DNA from 3 places in the Thermochromatium tepidum ATCC 43061 genome. Region 1 is predicted to be linked to each of the others. Evidence: predicted binding sites of a transcription regulator. Region 1 holds the regulator's gene; each other region holds the start of a gene.

Region 1 (4,382 bases):
CCAGAGATCCACCAGACCAGTCCGATCCCTTGCAGGCGTGGTATCGCACGGCGCTCGGTGCTGCGGTAGCCAGGTATGAGGACGACTGTCTACGACGTCTGTTGTCCAATACCTTCGGCTACTATCTGGTACAGATCGGTGCGAGCGAGCATTTCAGTGAGGCCTTGGCGACGAGCCGGATCAGGCATCGCGTATTGCTGCCCAGCACGGCTCCGACCGAGGCCGCACAGGGATGGAGCCTCGTCGGTGAGCCGAGCGCCCTGCCCCTGGCCTCTGACAGCATCGATGTCGTTCTCCTAGCGCATGTCCTGGAGTATTCGGATCGCCCGCGTGTGATCCTCGCCGAGGTCGAGCGCGTGCTCATCCCCGAGGGGCGCTTGATCCTTCTTGGGTTTGATCCGCTGAGTCTGTGGGCGCTGGGACGTCTCTGGTGGCCGAGCCGTCGGCGACGGCCCTGGAATGGACGCTGGCGTTCGTCGATCCAGGTCGAGCGCTGGCTGACCGAGCATGGGTTCGAGATCGAGACGCGCGAGCGGGCCCTATTCTGTGTCCCCTTTGTTACTCCAGCCGGGGCGATCTGTCGCTTCGTCGAGTCACTCGGACGCCGGTTCTGGCCGCTATTTGGCGGTCTCTATGCCATTCGCGCCGTCAAGCGGGTCGCGCCACTAACCCCGATCAAGCCCTATCGCACCAGTCGTTGCGCCTTGCTGCCGGGCGGCGCCATCCGCCCCACGACTCGAGGGACTGGGCATGCCTGATTGGGTCGAGGCCTTCACCGACGGCGCCTGCAAGGGCAATCCCGGCCCCGGCGGCTGGGGCGTGTTGCTGCGCTGGGGTGGGGTCGAGAAGGAGCTACTGGGTGGCGAGCCCCAGACCACCAACAACCGAATGGAGCTGATGGCCGTGATCATGGCGCTGGAGGCGCTCAGGTATCCGGCCCGGATCCGCATTACCACGGACTCAACCTATGTCAAGCGCGGGGTCACCGAGTGGCTGTCGCACTGGAAGCGTAATGGCTGGCGCACTGCCGATCGCCGTCCGGTCAAGAATCGCGATCTCTGGGAGCGTCTAGACCAGGCGCTCGCCCAGCACGAGGTAAGCTGGCGCTGGGTCAAGGGCCACACCGGGCACCCCGAGAACGAGCGCGCCGACCGGCTCGCCAATCTGGGTGTTCCAACGGGAGGATACTGAAATGCGTCAGATCGTTCTGGATACCGAAACCACGGGTCTTGATCCACGCGAGGGTCACCGGATCATCGAGATCGGCGGCGTCGAACTGATCGACCGGCGCCCGAGCGGCCATAACTTTCATGAATACATCAACCCCGAGCGTCAGATCGACGCCGAGGCCGAGACCGTGCACGGCATCAGCAATGCCCTCCTGGCTGACAAACCGCGTTTTGCCGACATCGCCGAGCGGCTGATCGAATATCTGCGCGGGGCTGAGCTCATCATCCACAACGCCGCCTTCGATGTCGGCTTCCTCGATTACGAATTCAGCCTGTGGCGTGGCAGTGAGGCCCCACAGATCGCCGATCTCTGCACCCTAACCGACACCCTGACGCTCGCGCGTCGGCTCCATCCAGGCCAGCGCAATGGGCTTGATGCACTCTGCAAACGCTATGGGATCGACAACTCGCACCGCACCCTGCACGGTGCGTTGCTCGACGCCCAGATCCTGGCCGACGTCTATCTGGCGATGACCGGTGGGCAGGTTGCGTTGTATCTCGACGGTGAGGGTGGCGAGCGGATCGGCGATGACAAGCGAGGGGTGTATCGAGGCCGCGTTGACGTCGAGCGACCGCGCCTGCGGGTGGTCCGTGCGACACCGAGCGAGCTGGAGGCGCATCAGACCCGGCTTAAGGAGATTCAAAAGGCGAGCGGCAGCTGTGTCTGGCTCGGTGCGCTCGGATAATCAGGTCTGCTGCCGGCGCTGCGGTTGACGTCGCCCGGCGCCGGCACCATCGCTGATCTCTTCCAATCCCCGGAGGTCGAGCAGCTCGATATGCTTGCGTTCGACACGCACCAGACCCTCGTCCTGGAAGCGGGTGAAGAGCCGGCTGACGGTCTCGACGGCGAGCCCCAGATAGCTGCCGATCTCATGTCTGGACATGCTGAGATGGAAGTCCGTGGCCGAGAGTCCACGCCTGTGCAGGCGTTGCGAGAAGCTGAGCAGAAAGGCGGCCAAGCGCTCCTCGGCATTCTTCTTGCCGAGCAGGCGCAACAGGTCGGTATCCTGGCCGATCTCCTTGCTGAGCAAGCGGTACATCTGGTGCTGGAGGCTTGGGATGATCGCGGTCAGCTCCTCCAGCCGCGCGAAGGGGAGTTCACAGATGGCCGAGGTCTCGAGCGCACGGGCCGAGCAGGCATGCTGGCCCTTGTCGATGGCGTCCAGCCCCAGGAGCTCGCCGGGCAGGTGGAAACCAAGCACCTGTTCGCCGCCCTCGCTGCCGGGGGTAAAGGTCTTGAGCGAGCCGGTCTTGACGACGTACAGAGAACGGAAGTGGTCGCCCTCGCGAAACAACAGGTCGCCACGATGCAGCGGACGGGAGCGCTTGACGATGTCATCGAGCCGCTCGACGTCTTCGGGTGTCAGACCCATGGGTAGGCAGAGCGAGGAGAGTGTGCACTGGCGACAAGCGACACGGATGGATTCGATCGAGATCACGGTGTTTTGATTCAAGGTTTCTACCCTCGCTCCTTGGCCTGGCCCGCTGCAGGCGATAGGGTTTTGTTTTTGATCTGGATCAATGATCCGGTGTTATTAACCCGATCCCTTCTCAAACTCAAGTGCCGATATCAGGCCGCCAGCCTCGCGTTTCCAGCCAAACCAGGCCAAAAGCTCGAAGCTGAATCGCATTGAGCCAATGCAGCGATTTTGGTAGCTTGTCTCGCCATCCGAGTCGCGACCCTCGGGCTTACTCGACCCCCCTCGACCCCCGTTCACTATGACAAAGTTCATCTTCATCACCGGCGGTGTGGTGTCATCGCTGGGTAAGGGCATTGCCTCGGCCTCGCTGGCGGCGTTGCTCGAGGCGCGCGGTCTGCGCGTCACCATGATCAAGCTCGATCCCTACATCAACGTCGATCCGGGCACCATGAGCCCCTTCCAGCACGGCGAGGTCTATGTCACCGACGACGGGGCCGAGACCGACCTGGACCTGGGCCATTATGAGCGCTTCCTGCGTACCCGGATGGGGCGTAACAACAACTTCACCACCGGTCAGATCTACGAGAGCGTGATCCGCAAGGAGCGTCGCGGCGACTATCTGGGCCGCACGGTGCAGGTCATCCCGCACATCACCGACGAGATCAAGGCCAGCATCCGCCGCGGCGCCGAGGGTGCCGACATCGCCATGGTCGAGATCGGTGGCACCGTGGGCGACATCGAGTCGCTGCCATTCCTGGAGGCGATCCGTCAGATGCGGGTCGAGGAGGGACCGGAGAACTCATTGTTCATGCATCTAACCCTGGTGCCCTACCTCCGCGCCGCCGGCGAGATCAAGACCAAGCCGACCCAGCACTCGGTCAAGGAACTGCGTTCGATCGGCATCCAGCCCGACATCCTGCTGTGCCGCGCCGAGAAGCTGCTGCCGGACGAAGAGCGGCGCAAGATCGCGCTCTTTACCAATGTCTCGGAGAAGGCGGTCATCTCGGCCATCGACGCCGACAACATCTACCGCATCCCGCGGCTGCTCCATGCCCAGGGCCTCGATGACCTGGTGGTGCGTCAGTTCCGGCTCGAGGTGCCCGAGGCCGATCTCTCGGAGTGGGATCGGGTGCTGGACGGCTTCGACCATCCCGAGCAGTCGGTGCGCATCGGCATGGTGGGCAAGTACATGAACCTGACCGAGGCCTACAAGTCGCTCTCAGAGGCGCTGGCGCACGCCGGCGTGCACACCAAGATCCGGGTCGAGATCGTCTATGTCGACTCCGAGCGCATCGAACGCGAAGGCACAGACTGTCTCAACGGACTCGACGCCATCCTGGTACCGGGCGGATTCGGCGAGCGCGGGGTCGAGGGCAAGATCCAGGCCGTGCGCTATGCCCGCGAGCAGCGGGTACCCTATCTCGGGATCTGTCTTGGGATGCAGGTGGCGGTGGTCGAATATGCACGTCATGTCGCCGGGCTGGTGGGCGCCCATAGCACCGAGTTCGACCCCCAGACGCCGCATCCAGTGATCGCCCTGATCACCCAGTGGCGGGATGAGCAGGGGCGGGTTAAGACCCGCTCCGAGAATGATGACCTGGGGGGGACCATGCGGCTCGGCGGGCAGAATTGTCGGCTGGAGCCGGGCAGTCTGGCGCGGGCAATCTATGGTCAGCCGCAGATCCGCGAACGCCATCGCCATCGCTATGAATTCAACAATGCCTATCTGGAT
Region 2 (4,382 bases), 110 kb from region 1:
TGGGCACGATCACGGCCCCCGCGCGCACGACGAAACCCTTGGTGCGGTCCCGGGTGCGCTGCAGCACGCCCTTGAGGGTGGGCAGATGATAAGGCGGCAGTTCCATCACGAAGGGCATGACCTGACCCTTGAGCAGGGTGTGCTTGAGGATGAAGCCGGTCAGCACCGCCGCGAGGAGGCCGATCAGATAGAGCGCAAACACCACGTCTTGACCGCCGGCGCTGAAGAAGGCCGCCGCGAAGAGTGCATAGACCGGCAGCCGCGCCCCGCACGACATGAAGGGCGTCATCAGCACCGTCAAGACCCGATCACGTGGATTCTCCAGGGTACGACTCGCCATGATCGCCGGCACATTGCAGCCAAAACCCACCAAGAGGGGCACAAACGACTTGCCCGGCAGCCCAATCGCCCGCATGAAGCGATCCATGACAAAGGCCGCGCGCGCCATATAGCCCGAGTCCTCCAGCACCGACATGAACAGATACAGAAAGGCAATGATGGGGATGAAGGTCGAAACCACCTGCACCCCGCCCCCGAGCCCCTTGGCGATGACGATGATTAGCCACTCGGGCGTACCGATCCGACCCAAAAGCTCGGACGCACCCTCGACAAAGAGGGCCCTGGCAGCGAGATCAAAGAAATCGATGAAGGCCCCGCCGATGTTGATGGTGAACATGAACATCAGATACATCACGGCAAGAAAGATCGGGATGCCAAACACTCGATTGAGCACAATCCGGTCGACCCGGTCGGAGAGCGAGCGCGACGCTTGGCCGGATGTCTTCACCGTCGCCTGGGTGAGGGCGTGCGCAAAGCCATAGCGCGCGTCGGCGAACAGGATATCGACGTCGTCGGCCAGATCGCCGAGTAGGGCGCGGACCTCGTCCCGGCCCACCACCGGGCCGGCCAGCCGGAGCGCCAGATCGTCGCCTTCCAGCAACCGTGCCGCCAGCCAGCGCACGGAATCACCCTGTGCCTCGGCGATCGGACGCAGACGCGGTTCGAGCGCGCTGATCGCCGCCTCTAGCCTGGGCCCGAACGGGATCTGGACCGAGGGCACGCTGGCATGCTGGGCCTGTTCGAGCAGGACCTGTTTGAGTTGTGCCACCCCCTGGCCTTTAGACGCCACCAGGGGTACTACCGGACAGCCGAGCCGTTTGGAGAGCGCGGCGACATCGATCCGGAGCCCGCGTGACTCGGCCATGTCCATCATGTTGAGCGCCAGCACCAGCGGGCGGCCCATCTCGATCAGCTGGGTGGTCAGATAGAGATGGCGCTCCAGGCTGGAGGCATCGAGTATGTTGAGGATGACATCGGCCTCGCGGGCATAGACGAAGTCGCGCGCGATGCGCTCGTCGAGCGCGACCGCGGGGTCGGAGACGTCGAGCGAATAGGTGCCGGGTAGATCGACCAGGCTGAACTCGGCCGCGCCGAAGCGATAGCCTCCAGTCTTGCGCTCGACCGTGACCCCCGGCCAGTTGCCGACCTGCTGGCGCGCGCCGGTCAGGGCATTGAAAAGCGTGGTCTTGCCGCAGTTGGGGTTGCCGACGACACCGATGCAGTAGTGCGGTTTTGAGAGGGGCTGAGTCATCAGATGCGCTCCACTTCGAGCACCGCCGCCTCATCGCGGCGCAGACTGACCGCGGTGCCACGCACCCGGATCTCGACCGGATCACCCAAGGGGGCGACCCGGATCACCTCCAGGGCGACACCAGGCGTCAATCCCATCGCCAAGAGCTTGTGTCGATAGGCTCCGCCGGCGGCACGAAACCCGAGTACGCGCCCCTGGTCACCGGCCTTGAAGTCCTTGAGGGTCGCGTTCATGCCTCGACTGCCTCCACCAGGATCTTGACCGCCATCCCACCCCCGAGCGCCAGGCGGGTCTCACCGCGCGCGAGGACTAGAGCGCCGCCCTGACGCGCTACGACGCGCACCTCGGTGCCCGGATTCAGGCCCAGTTCGGTCAGACGCCTGGCCAGACCCTTGCCGCCGTGCAGGGTCCGGATGCGCACCCGCTGGCCCTCTCTGGCCAGCACCAGCGGGAAGCTGTTGGTTACGGCTGGTTGGTTCTCGCGATGATCAACCCGAGTTGCCGGGTCGAGGGGATCGCTGAGATCGCCCGGATGCAGTGAGGGCGCAAGATCCATGTTCAATGCCTCAAGAAATAACAAGAATAATTCTTATTCTAGGTGAGCTCCCTCATGAATGCAATGACTTCTCATTTGCCATCGAGATCGGGTATGTGCGACAAGGTCGGGGAGATGAGCATGAGTGCTGAAGCAACGTGCGTGGCTTGACCTCGATCAAGGCTGGTCGTCGTGAATCAACCAAGACTCGTTCTTTGATCATCGGTGGCCAAAGACACAATACGAGGAATCTCGATGCCATCCGGACAACGACTCGAACGCGAGCAGAAGACCATCGCCGCCATGCTGGCGATCTATTGTCGAGACCATCACGGCGGACGACGGGAGTTGTGCGAGGACTGCGCCAGACTGCTCGACTACGCCCGGCGCCGGCTGGATCGCTGTCCCTTCCAGGAGAAAAAACCGGCCTGCAACCGTTGCGAGGTGCACTGCTACTCGGCGATCCAGCGCGAGCGGGTGCGGGCCGTGATGCGTTATGCCGGACCGCGGATGATCTTACCCCATCCGATCCTGAGCCTGTGGCATCTGATCGACACCTGGCGACCCGTGCCCAGGCTCTTGCGACACAAGGGTACGGAGTGAACTCTGTCTTACATCGACTTGACCCTGTGCGCGACACGCCTTGTCGTTTGGGGCGCAATGTCTCTGCCGCCGAGACCCAAGGCGGCCGACGGCGGGGCAGGCTGGAAGTCACACCTGTGGAGAGACGCACTGTCATGGAGTGCTCGGCCCCAAAACCCACCGAATCGACTCAGGGGCGGTATTAAGCCACCCCTGAGCGCCTTAGGAATCCCCGGTCTTCAGTCCAATGAGGATGTCAAGGGCGGTGCGAAAGACATCGCCAACCATACCCCGGCGGCGAAGGCGAGCAGCAAGGCGAAGACGATCAGCCAGGGGATGAAGAGGCGCGGTGGATGCGTCGGTTGTGCCGCCGGCGCCGGTCCGTGGTCGGCGACACAGATCGCCCGGCGCCAGATCGCTATGGCTGTCTGCACCAACAGAACCACCACGACCCCGCTCAGCAGCGCGACCAATCCGGTCCCGAGTTGGAGATAGAACGCCTGCTTGGTCTTGTCGAACAGGGTCAGGCTCGCGATCCCGATCGCGGCGAGGGGGAAGGAATAGGCCCACCAAGACAGAAAGAAACGCAGCCCCAAGAAGCGCGGGATCTGGGTAAAGAGCAGGAGCGTCAAAAAGAGTCCGGCGAAATAGAGGATGCGCCCGAAGCTGTCGATCTCGCCGACCAGCTTCAGATAGGCGATGAAGCCGACGGCCGGCGGGGCGATCAGGATGAAGAGGGTCGGCATCAGGTGCGCTTCGAGCGGATGATGGAAGAGTACCCGGTTGAAGACGATCACCAGCAGGATCAGCCAGAACAGGATGCCGATGCTGAAGAAGAACCAGGACAGATCGCCATAGCCCAAGGGCACACCGGCGATGGGTACCAAGACATTGCCGACCGCTGGGATGAACCAGGCCGGATTCATATGGTGGATCTGGAAGTGCTCGTGATGGATCCAGACGCTGACGATATAGAGCGTAAACAGCAGATGCAGCCCGCTGCCGATCATCCATAGCGGGGCGCTGACGGATGCCGAGACTGGGAGAAAGGCGATGGCCAGCAACAGCAGGCTCATCGAGAGGGTCGGGAAGAAATTGATCTTGACCGGATGGCGCAGCTCGCGCACCACAGATGCACGATGCAGTAACAGCTTGAGCAGATAGATGAGTACGAGCAGAGCGAAGAGACTGGCCGTCGTGCCCAGCAGCCAGGGCGTGAGTCCAAGATCCAGGCCAAGGAGCACCTGGACCTTCTCCCAGCCGATGGTCAGACCCGACAGCCCCATGATCATCGAAAAGAAGGAGATGGGGAAATTGGCGAGCCGAGTTTCAGTGTGAGACATGTTCTCCATGATGACTCCGAATTACACCCGTCCCGGGTGGGGCGGGTGTACGAATAAATTAGGCCCGCTTGGTCGAGAGCTTCAGGGGCAGGTAGAGCGGACACCAGCCGATCAGGGCGGTGCCGAGTGGGATCAGGGCCAGGGCGCCGAGCAGCCAGTTCTGGGTGTTCAGTGCCCAGAAGGCCAGGGCCAGGCCGATGAGGACACGGATGGTGCGATCGAGTGTACCGAGGTTCTGGGTCATACTAAGGATCTCCGTTCGAGTGCGGGCGGCGGGAGGCCGCTTGGACGTTGACTGTGAAACGCACTCTACGGGTCGGCGCCGACCCTG
Region 3 (4,382 bases), 300 kb from region 1:
GAGCAGCCCAGACAGGGATGCCCGGATTCGACCGGCCAACTGGTGCCGTCGTTCCATTTCATGGTGGCACAGGCGTTGTAGGTGGTCGGTCCCTTGCAGCCGAGCCGATACAGACACCAGCCCTGTTTGGCCCCTTCATCATCGAAGCCCTCGGCAAAGAGTCCTTTGTCGTAAAAGGGCCGGCGAGAGCAGCGGTCATGGATCGACTGGCCGTAGAAGGCGAGCGGCCGGCCATAGCCGTCCAGCTCGGGCAGCTGACCGAAGACCAGATAGTGCGCAATCACGCCGGTGATGACCATGGGGATCGGCGGACAGCCGGGGACATTGATGACCGGCTTGTCCCGAACCAGCTCCCTGACCGACAGGGCACCGGTCGGGTTGGGCCGTGCCTGGGGCAGACCACCGAAGGCGGCACAGGTACCGACCGCGATCACGGCGACGGCATGCTCGACCGTTTCCATCAGGATGTCGTAATTACTGTGACCTGCGATGGTCGAGAAGCCCGGATTGGATTTAGGACCTGGGATGGAACCGTCGACGATCACCAGATACTGGCCCTTGTTCTCTTCCATCGCCTGGATGCGTGCTTCCTCGGCGGCATCACCGGACGCGGCCTGGAGCGTGTGGTGATAATCCAGCGAGATAAAATCAAGGATCAGGTCTTCGAGCGTCGGTGCATGGGCGCGGGTCAGGGATTCGGTACAGCCGGTGCATTCCTGAAACGACAGCCAGATGACCGAGGGGCGGCGTGCCTGCTCTAGTGCAGCGGCGATGGTCGGTACCATGCTTGGCGGCAGGGCCATCAGCGAGGCGGTCGTGGCACAGAGCTTGAGAAATCCGCGACGCGACAGGCCATGATCGCGCAGGCTCTCGCCCAGTGTCTTATCGGGTTTCTTGCGCATGGTCCCTCCTCTCGGGTGTCAGGACGAAGGTGGCGAAGCGTTCAGCGTGGTATCCAGGCCAGACTCGGCGAGTCGTGCATTGAGCGCACTGAGCGACTCGGCGAGATCCTCCGGGTGCGGACGCAGGATCTCGGGGATGGCGGCGATCTCGACCTGATAGCTCAGGCGCTGATCTTCCAGGCTGCGGTAGTCGACCAGCCAGACACCGGGGATGGCGGTTTCTTGGATCAGGGTCGGGCCGAGCGCCTCGACGCGCGCCTGGACCTCGCCCGAACCGAGCACGGCGGTCAGACGTTCCAGATCGCCCGGACCAAAGGGCATGGAGTGGAGGTCGATGCACGTCGACTCGCCGCTGGCGAGCAGACGTTCGAGCGCGTGACGGACCTCGTACAAGATGGAGAGCACCTGCCCGTGTTCGGGCGTGGCTCCAGGGCAGGAACCACCCGGCGCGGGCGGATCGATCTTGGGTTCCAGGCTGGACATGACCACTCCATCTCGATGTCGATGGAGTGGATTCTAAGACGGTCCAGGGATTTTTGATTTGACCTGGAGCAGGTATTTTAGCATTTAATCGAGTCGTGATATCTCGATGGTCTAGTAACCGCGAAAATACCAGAGATTGTCCCAGCCCGGCGGTGAGACGGGTGGCGGCCCGGGCGGCAACAGAGGTTCTGACCGTCCGGAGACCTCGGATCCATCCTCGGGGAAAGGAAGAAGCGGTCCCCAGACCTCAGGTCCGAGTCGACGAAAGACCTCGAGATCCTGATCGATGCGCTCCTGACGCTCAGCGCGACGGCGGCGCAGATCCTCTTCCCAGTTCTCTTGCTGTATGGCCCCACGCGGATGAAGGAGACGGTGGCGTTGTTCATGCTGCTCACGTACCGCCGACCGTCGCGCCTCCCAGGCCTCACGCTGGGCGCGCACCTCGTCGAGCCAGGATGATACCTGATTGGGTTGAATCTCGCCTGTCAACGCCGGATTAGGCCCCCGGGCCGCCGGCTCAGCGAATGCGCTTTCGACACCCAGCAGCAGTCCGCCGCACAGCAGACAGACCGCTGCCGAAGCGCGACCGCCTCCGAGCCGCATCGCTTCAAACGGAATGGGACGCTTCGAGTCGATCATGGATCTCGCGCCTCAGGCAGGACAGCACCTGTTCGCAGGTGATGGGCGTCTCCTCGGCGGTGGTGATGAAGAAGACATCGTCGACCTCGGCGCCGACGGTGGCGATCTTGGCGTTCTGCAGCCGGATACCGCACTGCTCGAATACGGCCCCGACCTCGGCCAGCAGCCCCGGACGGTCGAGGGTCGTCAGACGCATGATGGTACGCTGGTTGGGCTCGTCGACGGAAAAACAGACCCGCGTCTCGATCGGAAAATGTCGGTGCCGGCGCGAAGGCGTGCGCGTGACCTGAATCCGGGCCTGACTCGGCTCAGTGAGACGCGCGGCGAGCTGCTCGCGCACCTCGCTGAGTCGGGCGGGATTGTTGAGCAGGGTGCCGCCCTGATCGAGCACCTGATAGCTGTTGACCACCATGCCATCGCTGGTGGTCATGACACGCGCATCCATGACGCTCAGACCCATCTGATCGAGTGCGGCCGTGGTACGGGCGAACAGATTGTCGCGATTGCGCGAGTAGATGAAGATCTCGCTGCCACCGCGCGCTGTGATCGGGCGGATGTCGACCACTGGCCGGTCCACAGCGCCGGCCTCCAAAATGCGTCTGGTCTGCCAAGCGATCTCGTCGGGTGAATTGTAAATAAAAAAGTCGTGGTTGAAACGCTGCCAAAGTGCCTGACAGGCGTCCGCTTTGATACCATGGCGCGCCACTAGCCGCAGACTCTCGGCCTGCTTTTGGGCGATGAGCTCGTCCTGGGCCTGGGGGTTGTCGAGTCCACGCAGCAGGGCGCGCCTGGCGCTGTAGTAGAGCTCGCGCAGCAGGGCATCGAGCCAGCTGTTCCAGCGTCCCGGATTGGTGGCCCGTGCATCGGCCACGGTCAGTAGATAGAGATAATCGAGCCGGGTCTGATCGCCGATCAGGGCGGCGAAGGACTGGATGACCTCCGGATCGCTGATGTCCTTGCGCTGGGCGGTCATGGACATCACCAGATGGTGCTCGACCAGCCAGGACACCAAGCGACTGTCGAAGTCGCTCAGACCATGGTGCCGACAGAAGTCCCAGGCCTCGCGCGCGCCCAGGAGCGAGTGATCGCCGCTCCGGCCCTTGGCGATGTCATGAAAGAGTCCAGCCAGATAGAGCAGTTCCAATTTGGGGATGCGCCGTGCCAGGGCACTACAGAGCGGCAGCTCTTCATCGTACTCGGGGATGACGAAACGGCGCAGATTGCGGATCAGCATCAGGGTGTGCTCATCGACCGTATAGACATGCAATAGGTCGTACTGCATCCGCCCGACGATGTTGGCGAAGGCCGGGATATAGGCCGGTAACACCCCGTAACGACTCATGCGGCGCAGGGCATGGGTGAGCCCGGAGGGCTCGCGCAGGATCTCCATGAACAGACTCCGTGCCCGGAGATCGGCCCGAAAGGCGTCGTCGATGCGATGGCGGTTCTCGCGGATCAGGCGGATGGTGCTCGCGCGTACCCCTTGCAGCTCGGGATGGGTCTGGAGGATGTGAAAGACCTCCAGCAAGGCGATCGGGGTGCGCTGAAACACGCTCGGCGAGGTGACCTCCAGATAGCCGCAACGTGACTGGAAACGCTTGTTGATCGGCACCGGCGGGCCGAGATCGTCGTGCAGCCGGATCGCCTCGCCGAAGAGCTGCAACAGCATCTCATTGAGCTGGTTGAGCTCCTGGACGGTGCGGTAGTACTGCTGCATGAACTGCTCGACGGCCAGATTGTTCTCGCCGTCGCTGAAACCGAACTGACGCGCCAGGGTAAGCTGATGATCGAACAGCAGCCGGTCTTCATGCCGTCCAGCCAAGCGGTGGAGGGCAAAGCGGATGCGCCATAGCAGGGTCTGGCCATCGATCAGGGTCTGATGCTCGGATTCGGTCAGGAAGCCGTGGTCGACCAGCTCGTGTAGGGTCTCGGCACCGAAATGCCGCTTGGCCACCCAGGCGATCGTCTGGATATCCCTGAGTCCGCCGGGGTTTTCCTTGATGTTGGGTTCAAGGTTGTAGGCGGTGTCGCCATACTTGAGCCAGCGTGCACGCTGCTCTTGGGTCTTGGCGGCGAAGAAGCGCTCGCTGTCCCAGAGACGATCGGGCCCGGTGGCCACGCGCATCTGCTGAAACAGCGTCTCTGAGCCGGCCAGCCAGCGCGCCTCGAGCAGATTGGTCATGATCGTGACGTCGTCTGCGGCCGCGCGCGCACACTCCTCGACGGTGCGGACACTGTGACCGATCTCCAGTCCGAGATCCCACAGCAGTGTCAACAGGTGTTCGATGGACTCGATCAGCGATGGTGCAGACGCGTCCTCGATCAGGATCAGGATGTCGATGTCAGAGGCCGGATGGA

What was found. The regulator FNR, encoded in region 1, switches genes on or off when oxygen is low (the NO sensors DNR and NnrR bind a similar motif). The targets are predictions, from matches to a motif close to TTGATNTANATCAA.
Region 2: a site for FNR is predicted at 2,294-2,307, ahead of E6P07_RS11905 (nitrous oxide-stimulated promoter family protein). Genes of this name have one in related genera too.
Region 3: a site for FNR is predicted at 1,444-1,457, ahead of E6P07_RS00125 (hydrogenase expression/formation protein). Genes of this name have one in related genera too.

Annotation. Positions count from the first base shown of each region.
Region 1 is NZ_CP039268.1:2,675,790-2,680,171, reverse strand. It holds gene E6P07_RS12420 (class I SAM-dependent methyltransferase) at 1-758, shown strand, start outside; gene rnhA (ribonuclease HI) at 751-1,191, shown strand; gene dnaQ (DNA polymerase III subunit epsilon) at 1,193-1,915, shown strand; gene fnr (fumarate/nitrate reduction transcriptional regulator Fnr) at 1,916-2,683, opposite strand; gene pyrG (CTP synthase) at 2,949-4,382, shown strand, end outside.
Region 2 is NZ_CP039268.1:2,569,403-2,573,784, reverse strand. It holds gene feoB (Fe(2+) transporter permease subunit FeoB) at 1-1,591, opposite strand, end outside; gene E6P07_RS11915 (FeoA family protein) at 1,591-1,824, opposite strand; gene E6P07_RS11910 (FeoA family protein) at 1,821-2,147, opposite strand; gene E6P07_RS11905 (nitrous oxide-stimulated promoter family protein) at 2,382-2,729, shown strand; gene E6P07_RS11900 (SLAC1 anion channel family protein) at 2,948-4,060, opposite strand; gene E6P07_RS11895 (YgaP family membrane protein) at 4,110-4,295, opposite strand.
Region 3 is NZ_CP039268.1:22,413-26,794, reverse strand. It holds gene E6P07_RS00130 (hydrogenase small subunit) at 1-902, opposite strand, end outside; gene E6P07_RS00125 (hydrogenase expression/formation protein) at 921-1,385, opposite strand; gene E6P07_RS00120 (hypothetical protein) at 1,497-2,024, opposite strand; gene glnD ([protein-PII] uridylyltransferase) at 1,993-4,382, opposite strand, start outside.